3 regions of the Rhizobium sp. NPDC092011 genome follow, and region 3 is predicted to be linked to each of the others. Evidence: riboswitches for the same ligand, from Rfam matches in the RefSeq annotation. Region 3 holds a riboswitch; each other region holds the start of a gene.
What was found. A riboswitch is a leader RNA that binds a small molecule or an ion and turns the genes downstream of it on or off. The one in region 3 is predicted to bind thiamine pyrophosphate.
Positions count from the first base shown of each region.

Region 1 (3,273 bases), on a different contig from region 3:
AGGTCGGCCGCATGGGCGGCAATCTTATAGGTGATGACGCCGGTCTTGACGTCGTTGCGGTCAGGCAGGCCGAGATGCTCCTTCGGCGTGACGTAGCAGAGCATGGCCGTGCCGAACCAGCCGATCATTGCCGCGCCGATGCCCGAGGTGATGTGGTCATAGCCCGGTGCGATATCCGTCGTTAGCGGTCCGAGCGTATAGAAGGGCGCCTCGCCGCAGACAGCGAGCTGCTTGTCCATGTTTGCTTTGATCTTATGCATCGGGACATGGCCCGGGCCTTCGATCATCACCTGACAATCCTTTGCCCAGGCGATCTTCGTCAGCTCGCCCAGCGTTTCCAGCTCGGCGAATTGCGCCGCGTCGTTGGCATCGGCGATCGAACCGGGGCGCAGGCCGTCGCCGAGCGAGAAGGAGACGTCATAGGCGCGGCAGATGTCGCAGATTTCGGCGAAATGTTCGTAGAGAAAGCTCTCGCGATGATGATGGAGACACCACTTGGCCATGATCGAGCCGCCGCGCGAGACGATGCCGGTGACGCGATTGACGGTCAGCGGAATGTAATGCAGGCGCACGCCGGCATGGATCGTAAAGTAATCGACGCCCTGTTCGGCCTGTTCGATCAGCGTATCGCGATAGATCTCCCAGGTGAGGTCCTCGGCGATGCCGCCAACCTTTTCCAACGCCTGATAGAGCGGTACCGTGCCGATCGGGAGCGGCGAATTGCGGATAATCCACTCGCGGATATTGTGGATGTTGCGCCCGGTCGATAGATCCATCACGGTATCCGCACCCCATCGGGCAGCCCAGACCATCTTTTCGACTTCCTCCGCCATCGAGGAGGTGACGGCCGAATTGCCGATATTGGCGTTGATCTTCACCAGGAAATTCCGGCCGATGATCATCGGCTCGCTTTCGGGGTGGTTGATGTTGGCCGGGATGATCGCCCGGCCGGCGGCGACTTCCTGGCGGACGAATTCCGCCGTCACGTGGTCGGGAATATGGGCGCCGAAGCTTTCGCCATCGCGAATCATGGCCTCGGCGCTGGCCTTGCGACCGAGATTCTCGCGGATGGCGATGAATTCCATTTCCGGCGTGATGATGCCGGCTCGCGCATAGGCAAGCTGGGTGACGGCCTTGCCGTCCTTGGCCCGCAAAGCTTGGCGCTGCCCGGGAAATTCCGGTGTCAACCTGTCGGCGCTGACGAAGCCGTTGTCTTCAGGGCGGATATGGCGGCCCTCGTAGGCCTCGACATCACCTCGAGCGAGCACCCAGTCTCGGCGCAGCTGAGGCAGGCCCTGTTCGATGCGGATGTCTTCGCCTGCGATCGTGTAAGGGCCGGACGAATCGTAGACGATGACAGGCGGTTCGCCCGCTGTCGGATGGACGCTGATTTCGCGCATCGGCACACGGATATCGCTGTGGATGTCGCCGGGGATGTAGATCTTCCGCGATGCCGGCAAGGGGCCGGTGGTAACGGTCGGGGTGATGTTTTTTGCGGCAATGGTCATGGTTTGAGGCTCCAAGTTGCAGTTGGAGACCCAGTCATCAGCCGGAATGATGGAAAGACGCCGGCCGTGGAATCCACGCGGGAATCCGAAGCCTTCGAGCGCTTGCACCGTCCCTACGCCAGTATGAACTGGATCAGGTTCAACGGGTCACTGCGCCACAATCGACAAAGTCGTATTGTCCAGCAGTATCTCAGCCCCTTGCCGGGACCCCCCTGGTGAATGTCGAAAGGCTAAGCCTTCTCTTCGGCTGCTGTCAACCCTGCAAGGATGGTCCCGTTTGTCTCCGCCCGAAAAGACAGCGTCTCGGCAATAAAGCTGTTGAAGTCGTTTGAGAGGGGAAACGCCGCCGGAAGCGTTGTTTGATCGAGGCTGTATGCGATCGTTTGGCCGATATGCGAATTGCCCATGGTCGCAACTCTCCAATGTCCGTCCAAATAGTTCCACCACAGATGGTGGATTGTCGCGCCTCGTTACTAGCTTCGATCGCCATCCGGGCTTACCGAGATTTATCGAGCAATCGCTTTTCGCGCTGCGGCAACGTATTCGGCGCGTTTTTTCCATCTGCCGGAGGAGCTGTCGGTGCGGCGCAGGCGTCAGTTGCATTTAGGCAACAGCTTCCAAGACTAATAGCCAGTCGAGTTTCACATAATTGACAAACATACGGACTGTTTGTAACTCAGAAGCAGGACACAAGCTGTCTTACGGGCGAGTGATCGTCCGGATCGGTAGAGGCATTTCAACGCCTTTGCCGCGGGGTCAAGTATGGAGGTTAGAGGGGACTCAAGCCAACATTATGTGTGTATCTGCCGGGCTGCCTGTCGCGTTTCGACCGAACCGAATTTGAGGTGGTATTGCAGCTTTGCACTCGCGGTAAGTTAGAAATGCATATTAAAACCAGGAGTTTATAATGAACATCAAGAGCCTTCTTCTCGGCTCCGCTGCTGCGCTGGCAGCAGTATCCGGTGCCCATGCAGCCGACGCTATCGTTGCCGCTGAGCCCGAGCCGCTGGAATACGTTCGCATCTGCGACGCATATGGTGCTGGCTACTTCTTCATCCCGGGCACGGAAACCTGCCTCAAGATCGGCGGCCGCGTCCGTTCTGAAGGTCAGTGGTTCGACGCTTACAACCCGAACAGCAAGAACGGCACGCTCTGGCACACTCGTGCGGAACTCAGTGTCGACACTGCAACGGACACGGAATACGGCCCGCTGAAGACCAACACGGTCATCCGTTGGGATTGGAATGACGGCAACTCCACCGCTACGAAGCTGCTGTTCGCCAACATCAGCCTCGGTGGTTTCCTCGTCGGTAAGGCTGACTCGCAGTACAACTCGTACATCGGTTACGCTGGCGACGTCATCAACGACGACGTGATCTATGACGGCCCGTACGAGCTGAACCAGTTGACGTACAACTACGATGCAGGCAACGGCTTCACGGCTATGGTCTCGCTCGAAGACTCGAACTCCAGCGGCTCGGGCGCCTCTTACGGTTCCAGCTGGTGGACGGACGACAAGTCCAACCATTACGCTCCTGACGTTGTTGCCGGTGCTGGCTTCAAGTCCGGCGCATGGGGCTTCAAGGTCGTCGGCGGTTACGACTCGATCGTCGAAGAAGGCGCTGTCAAGGCTCGTATCGATGCTGACTTCGGCGTATTCTCGGCCTTCTTGATGGGTGGTTACAACACCGATGGCAAGAAGCTGAACAAGTATGCCGGCACGAACCTTGACCGTTCTGCTTGCCCGATTGCCGATGCATCGAAG
Region 1 covers NZ_JBIVSO010000011.1:84,405-87,677, reverse strand. The annotation lists gene thiC (phosphomethylpyrimidine synthase ThiC) at 1-1,508, opposite strand, end outside; TPP riboswitch at 1,601-1,732, opposite strand; gene ACIQJ2_RS29910 (porin) at 2,416-3,273, shown strand, end outside.
Region 1: linked by a shared signal. The riboswitch ahead of thiC (phosphomethylpyrimidine synthase ThiC) and the one ahead of thiB (thiamine ABC transporter substrate binding subunit) in region 3 are both predicted to bind thiamine pyrophosphate.

Region 2 (3,273 bases), on a different contig from region 3:
GGCGACGGGACCGAGCTCTGAGAGCGCGAGTGCCTGGCGCGCCATATCTTCCCGGCTCGTTGCTTCGGCCTCGTGCAGCAGGGCTGCTGCCTCCGGCAGGTTCGGCGTCACGACGGTCGCAAGCGGCAGCAATCGACGGCTCAGGACATCGACGGCATCGGCCGCAAGAAGAGCCGCGCCGCCCTTGGCGATCATAACGGGATCGAGCACAACCGGAACATCGGGGTGCCGCTTCAAAATGTCGGCAACGACGGCTGCAATCGCTGCATTTGCGATCATGCCGATCTTGACGGCATCCACGCGTATTTCGGCAAAGATCGCCTCGATCTGATCGCCGACAAATGCGGGAGGCACCGGATGAACTCCGGAAACGCCCTGCGTATTCTGCGCCGTCAACGCCGTCAGGGCTGCCATTCCGTAAACGCCGAGAGCCGAGAATGTTTTGAGATCGGCCTGAATACCGGCGCCGCCGGAAGGATCGGAACCGGCGATGGACAGGACATTGCGGATCATTTGCTGGCCTCCTTGATGGCATTGGCGATGAAGATTGTCGCAGCCTTCGGATCAGGCTGACCGCAGATGGCCGAAACCATCGCGACTCCTTCCGCGCCTGCCGTCAGCGCCTCGGCAACGTGCTTGGCTTTCAGGCCACCGATAGCGACCGTCGGAACCGGGCAAAGCTTGATGATCCGGGCAAGACCGTCAAAGCCGATCGGCTGCTTGTGATCCGGCTTGGTCGGTGTCGCAAAGACCGGGCCTATGCCGGCATAGTCGACGATTTCGGCGTCGATCGCCGAGGCGAGAGCCTCGGTCTCTACAGAAAGGCCGAGGATCATGTCGGGGCCGATCATGCGGCGGGCGTCTTGGGCGTTCAGATCTTCCTGCCCGATATGCAGGCCATCCGCGCCAATTGCGATGGCTGCCTCGACATCATCATTGATAATGAGGCGCGCGCCGCTTCCGGCGAGCACCTGTTTGAGGGCGATTCCCGTCTCGATCATGGTCGTGGTCGAGGCGTGTTTGTCGCGCAGCTGGACGATCGTTGCGCCGCCGGCAACGGCAGCGCGCGCGGTTTCGATCATGCCGATGTCAGCGCAGAGCACAGGATCGAGAACGAGATAAAGGGAGAGGTCGAAATTTTTCATGCTGCGACGATCCTCGCTTTGGCAGTCAGCGTCTCCGCGTCAAGGGCGGCCAGCGCGTCGAGAAAGCGCCAGGAGAAGGAGCCAGGACCATCGGCTGCCGCTCCGGCCTGTTCTCCCGCAACGCCAAAGACAGCGAGGGCGGCGACCGTCGCGTCGAACGGGTTGTCGGGTGCGGTTGCGGCGAAAGCTCCGACAAGGCAGGTCAACGAGCAGCCGAGTGCGGTAATCCGGGGCATCAGCGGCGACCCGCCTTCTATGCGTTGCGCCTTGTGGCCATCGGTCACGAAGTCGGTCGCACCGGTCACTGCGACCACGCATCCATGCCGGCTGGCGAGCTGTCTCGCCGAATCCTCTGCCATGTCGACAGGATCGCGGCTGTCGACGCCCTGACCGCGGCTATTGCCACCGGTAAGGGCTATGATTTCAGAGGCGTTGCCACGGATGATCGTCGGCCGCAACTCAAGCAATTGCGTGACTGCCCCACGGCGGAATCCGGTTGCATAATGCGCCACCGGATCGAGAACCCAGGGCTTACCTGCCTGATTTGCCGAACGTGCAGCCGCAAGCATGCCCGCGAGCCAGCCGGCCGAGAGCGTACCGATGTTGACCGTGAGCGCTCCGGAGATGGTGGCGAACTCGCCGGCTTCTTCTTCGGCATGGACCATGGCGGGTGAGGCGCCGGCGGCAAGCATCACGTTGGCGGCGATATTCATTGCCACGAAATTGGTGATGCATTGTACCAGCGGCGGGCTCCGGCGCATGGTGTCGAGCAGAGCTCCGAGATTGATTTGGTCTTGCATATCGCCCCTTTTCAGGCGGGCGAGGCGCATAGGGGCACGAGCATGTTGCAAAGCCCCGAGCGACTCCCTCCGCCAGCATGATCTGGTTCAGGTTCAAAGGGTACTTCTCAGCCCGCCATACGGTGGACGCCCCTGTCTCTCAATCCTTCCCTTGTCGCAGACAATGGCTGCCCTGTCATCAGCAAATCGCGAGGGCCGGCGCCGATCACCCGGAACGAGGTGGCTGATTGTCTGAATGATCCATGCATCTGGCGCATGGGTGCAGTGACGCCTTGGCTCTGCAAAAAGCGAGGGGCTTAAGCTATATATTTCTCATCGAAGCGAACGAAGCGCCAAGCACGGCAGCTCAGCTTCGAATGCCCAAGGAAAGGGGATCATCATGAACGTAGCACGCTCTTTCAACAACTGGCGCAAGTACCGTCAGACGGTCGCTGAACTGGGCCGTATGACCACGCGCGAACTGCACGATCTCGGCATCGAGCGCGGCGAAATCCGCAATGTCGCCCGCGCAGCCATCGCTGGCTGATAGCAGCCACGGCTAAGTGATCAGCTCTATTCTTCAGGCGCCTGCTTTCTCCCGAGCAGGCGCTTTTGTTTTGTCTGCGTGACGGTCTCGACCTAGCTCGTTGCTAAAATATGCTTCAGTCGAGCGTGCCGGTTTTCGCATAACGCATAGCTGTCGTGCAAAGAAATGCCTATCCACTGAGCAAAAGACTGCTATGTTCAGGTCATCGAAGTGACGCACCTCCTCCCGCATCCTTCGCTTTGCAGACGCCCACTCCTCCTCCCAGGGTCGTCTGCTCGAACAGCGCCATTCCTCCTCCCGAGCGCTGTTCAACTATTGCCGAAAGCCTGCCGCACCTCCTCCCGCGGCAGGCTTTTTTCGTTTCAGCCAAGAGCTTTGGAAAAGCAGTGCGGTGGCTCTCGTAAAAATGAACGGGCGTCCCTATGTGCGACGAGCGTAGCGCGCTACATCGAAGATCGCTCCCAAATCTGATTCACCCCAAAAGGAGGATGCCTATGACCGGTTCTGCCGAATACACGCCGCCGAAGATCTGGACCTGGAACAAAGCCAATGGCGGCCAGTTCGCCAACATCAACCGCCCGATCGCCGGACCGACTCATGAGAAGGAACTGCCCGTCGGTCGTCATCCCCTTCAGCTTTATTCGCTGGGCACGCCGAATGGCGTCAAGGTCACCATCATGCTTGAGGAGTTGCTGGCGCTCGGCCACAGCGGCGCCGAATATGACGCCTGGCTGATCAAGATCGGCGACGGCGACCAGTTCGGCAGCGGCTTTGTCGAGGTCAATCCCAATTCGAAGATTCC
Region 2 covers NZ_JBIVSO010000001.1:1,546,187-1,549,459, forward strand. The annotation lists gene thiD (bifunctional hydroxymethylpyrimidine kinase/phosphomethylpyrimidine kinase) at 1-513, opposite strand, end outside; gene thiE (thiamine phosphate synthase) at 510-1,145, opposite strand; gene thiM (hydroxyethylthiazole kinase) at 1,142-1,945, opposite strand; TPP riboswitch at 1,993-2,089, opposite strand; gene ACIQJ2_RS07080 (DUF1127 domain-containing protein) at 2,325-2,471, shown strand; gene yghU (glutathione-dependent disulfide-bond oxidoreductase) at 2,966-3,273, shown strand, end outside.
Region 2: linked by a shared signal. The riboswitch ahead of thiM (hydroxyethylthiazole kinase) and the one ahead of thiB (thiamine ABC transporter substrate binding subunit) in region 3 are both predicted to bind thiamine pyrophosphate.

Region 3 (3,273 bases):
GTCCGGGATCGAAATCGAACCGCAGCGCCTGATAGATCGCCACTTCCAGCGTCGTTGCGGCCGGCCCGCCGCCGAGGGTCAATATCAGCGTGAAGCTGGTGGCGCAGAGCATGAAGATCAACCCGGCGATACCTGGGATAAGGCCGCGCAGCACGGGCCACTCGATGAAGCGGAAGACCGAGCCGGATTTCATGCCGAGGCCGCCGGCCACGAGCCAATATTCCGCGGGGACACGCTCCAGCCCGGCGAGCATCAGCCGGCAGGCGAGCGGCATGTTGAAGAAGACATGCGCCAGCAGAATGCCCGTCAGGCCATAAATGCTGACGGGTTCCGACAGGCCGAGGGCTGCGAGCGCCTGATTGAGCAATCCGCGCTGACCCCAAATGCCGAGCAGGCCGAGCGCGCCGATCAAGACAGGCAGACCCATGGGCACGGCCATCAGCCGGATCAGCCACAGCCGGCCGGGAAAGCGCGGCTGGCGGGCCAAGGCGCGGGCGATGGGCATGGCAAGTGCCACGGATAACAGCGTTGATAATGTTGCCTGCAGCAGCGTGAAGCGCAGCACGCGCAGCAGATAGGGATCGGCGAGCGTAGTGTCGCCGCCGGATTCGATACCGGCGGCAAGCAGGATCACAACGGCGATCCCGACGAAAAGTGCGATGCCAGCAAGGCTGAGCGCCCCACCGGAAATGGCGCGCCTTCTTTCGGATGCCGTGAGCATGGTCGCGATATCAGTTGCCGCTGGTGGCCGTCAGCCACTCGTCGATCCAGGCCTTGCGGTTCTTATCGACGTCAGCGGGGCTCATGAGGAAGGTCTTCGACGGCACCACGAGCTTGCCGAAAGCGTCCGGCAATGGCGTCGAGGTCGCGGAAACCGGCATCATCCAGTTGCTGGTGGGGATGATGTCCTGGAAGCCGGGAGAGATCATGAATTTCAGGAAGTCGCGAGCAAGATCCTTGTTCTGCGACGACTTGATGAGGCCGGCGACCTCGATCTGGATGTAATGTCCTTCGGAGAAGGCTGCCGCCTGATAGCGATCGGTTTTGTCCTCGATCATGTGATAGGCCGGCGATGTCGTGTAGGAGAGCACCATCGGCGCTTCGCCCTTGGTGAAGAGGTCGTAAGCCTCCGACCAGCCAGGCGTTACCGTCAGGATGCGGCCCTTGAGTTTGGCCCAGGCATCGGCTGACTTGTCGCCATAGATCGACTTTACCCAGAGCAGCAGGCCGAGGCCAGGCGTCGAGGTGCGCGGATCCTCGATGACGATCTTCTGCTTGGGGTCACCCTCGACGAGATCCTTCATGCTCTTAGGCGGATTCTTGATCGTCTGCGTGTCGTAGATGACGGCGAAATGGCCGTAATCATAAGGCACGAACACATCATCCTTGAAGTCGCCGGGAACCCTGAGGGCCGATGTGTCGACACCGCTTGCGTCGAACAGGCCGGTATCCTTGGCTTCGTCGACGAGATTGGTATCGAGGCCGAGGACGACATCGGCCTTGGTGCCGGCGCCTTCGAGTTTGAGCCGGGACAGGAGAGCCACACCATCGGTGACACTGACGTAATTGACCGTGCAGCCGCAGGTCTTTTCGAAGGCGGCTTTCACCTTCGGGCCGGGACCCCACTCGGAGGTGAAGCTCTCATAGGTGTAGATGGTCAGCGTCTTGTCGGCGGCAGCGGCAGGCTGGGCGGCGAAAAACGTCGTTCCGGCGGCGAGTGCCAGGCCGGTGATGAATGACATTAGCGAACGGTCGTGCATGACAGCGCCTCCTCTTTGGTTTCGTCTGGAAGGGGAAAAGGGCGCTATGATTTCGTCACGCGTCTAATCCCTCCGCCGGTGTTAACCGGATCAGGTTCCGCGGGTTGGCCGGTGAAAGCCTCTCAGCCAGATATCCGATAGGACATAAGGCACCCCGTTAGAGCGTCGGCAGATTTAGCCCCGTGACGAAGGGATGACAAGGGAAATGATTCGCCTGTCGATTGCAGGGCAGAAAACCAGAGCGCTTCCGCATTTCATTGAAGCGCGAAAACGCTCGTTGTCTTTGTTGTGCGTTCCGGACGGAAAGCCGCTGCGCGTTTTTCCCGGAAACGCTCTACTCGGCAGCTTCCGCTACGGCCGGGCTTTCGTGCTTCTTGCTGGCGCCGGGAAGCTGCACGTTTTTCAGCGTGAGAGACGTCAGCAGACCGAGCAGGCAGATGCCGGCGGCCGTCATGAACAGCGGGCTGAAGGCACTTGCATAGGCGTTGGCGACGGCTTCGCGGGTGGCTTCCGGCAAGGCGGCCATCATCTTCGGCGTCAATTGCTCGATGTCGGCAACGCCTGAAATCGAAGTGCCGACATTCCCGAGCTTGGCGGCAATGATAGCGCCGTAGATAGAGATGGCGATCGACGCGCCGCCCATGCGCGATAGTGTCACGGCACCGGTGGCGGCGCCGACGTCGCGACTGCCGGCAGCATTCTGCACGCCGATGACAGGCACTTGCTGGGCAAGGCCGATGCCGATGCCGTGCAACAGCATCAGGGCGCCGAGGATTGCGATGGACGTTCCGGCATGAACGAAGGCGAGCGAGGCAAAGGCGATCGTGCTGCAGGTGGCGCTGGCGATGGCAAAGGGCTTGTAGCGTCCTCTTGCCGCGATCAACCGCCCGGCGGACAGAGAGCCGCAGACGAGGCCTCCGGTCAGCAGGATGAACAGCAACCCGGTCATCGAGGGCGAAAGTCCCGTCGTGGTCTGCAGGAACAGCGCGAAGTAGTTGACCATGCCGATGGCGACGGCGCCGCTGGTGATCGAGATGATCAACAGAAGTCCGAATGTCGGGTTGCGGAAAAGCGTCATCGGCACGATGGGTTCCGGCGCGCGGCGCTCGATGAAGACCCAGGTGATGGCACAGATGACGCCGAAAGCGATGATGCCGAGACATTGCGGCGACAAGAGCGATCCGAACAGCTCGCTGCCGTCGGCCGCAAGCACGATGCTCGTTGTGGTCAAGGCAAGGACGATTGCACCGGCATAATCGATCTTCGGTCGACGGGCAGGCTTGCGGTAGGGCAGCATGAATGCGAGGCCGGTCAGTACGAGGAAGCCGATCGGCACGTTGACGAGGAAGATCGAACGCCAGCCGAACAGATCGCTCATCGTACCGCCGAGAACGGGACCGACGGCGCCGGAGGCCATCAGAACGAGGCTGGAATAGCTTTGGTAGCGGGCACGTTCGCGCGGCTCGAAGAGGTCGGCATTGACGGCGAAGATCGAGACCATGATGCCGCCGCC
Region 3 covers NZ_JBIVSO010000004.1:393,679-396,951, reverse strand. The annotation lists gene thiP (thiamine/thiamine pyrophosphate ABC transporter permease ThiP) at 1-721, opposite strand, end outside; gene thiB (thiamine ABC transporter substrate binding subunit) at 732-1,760, opposite strand; TPP riboswitch at 1,811-1,927, opposite strand; gene ACIQJ2_RS20145 (MDR family MFS transporter) at 2,095-3,273, opposite strand, start outside.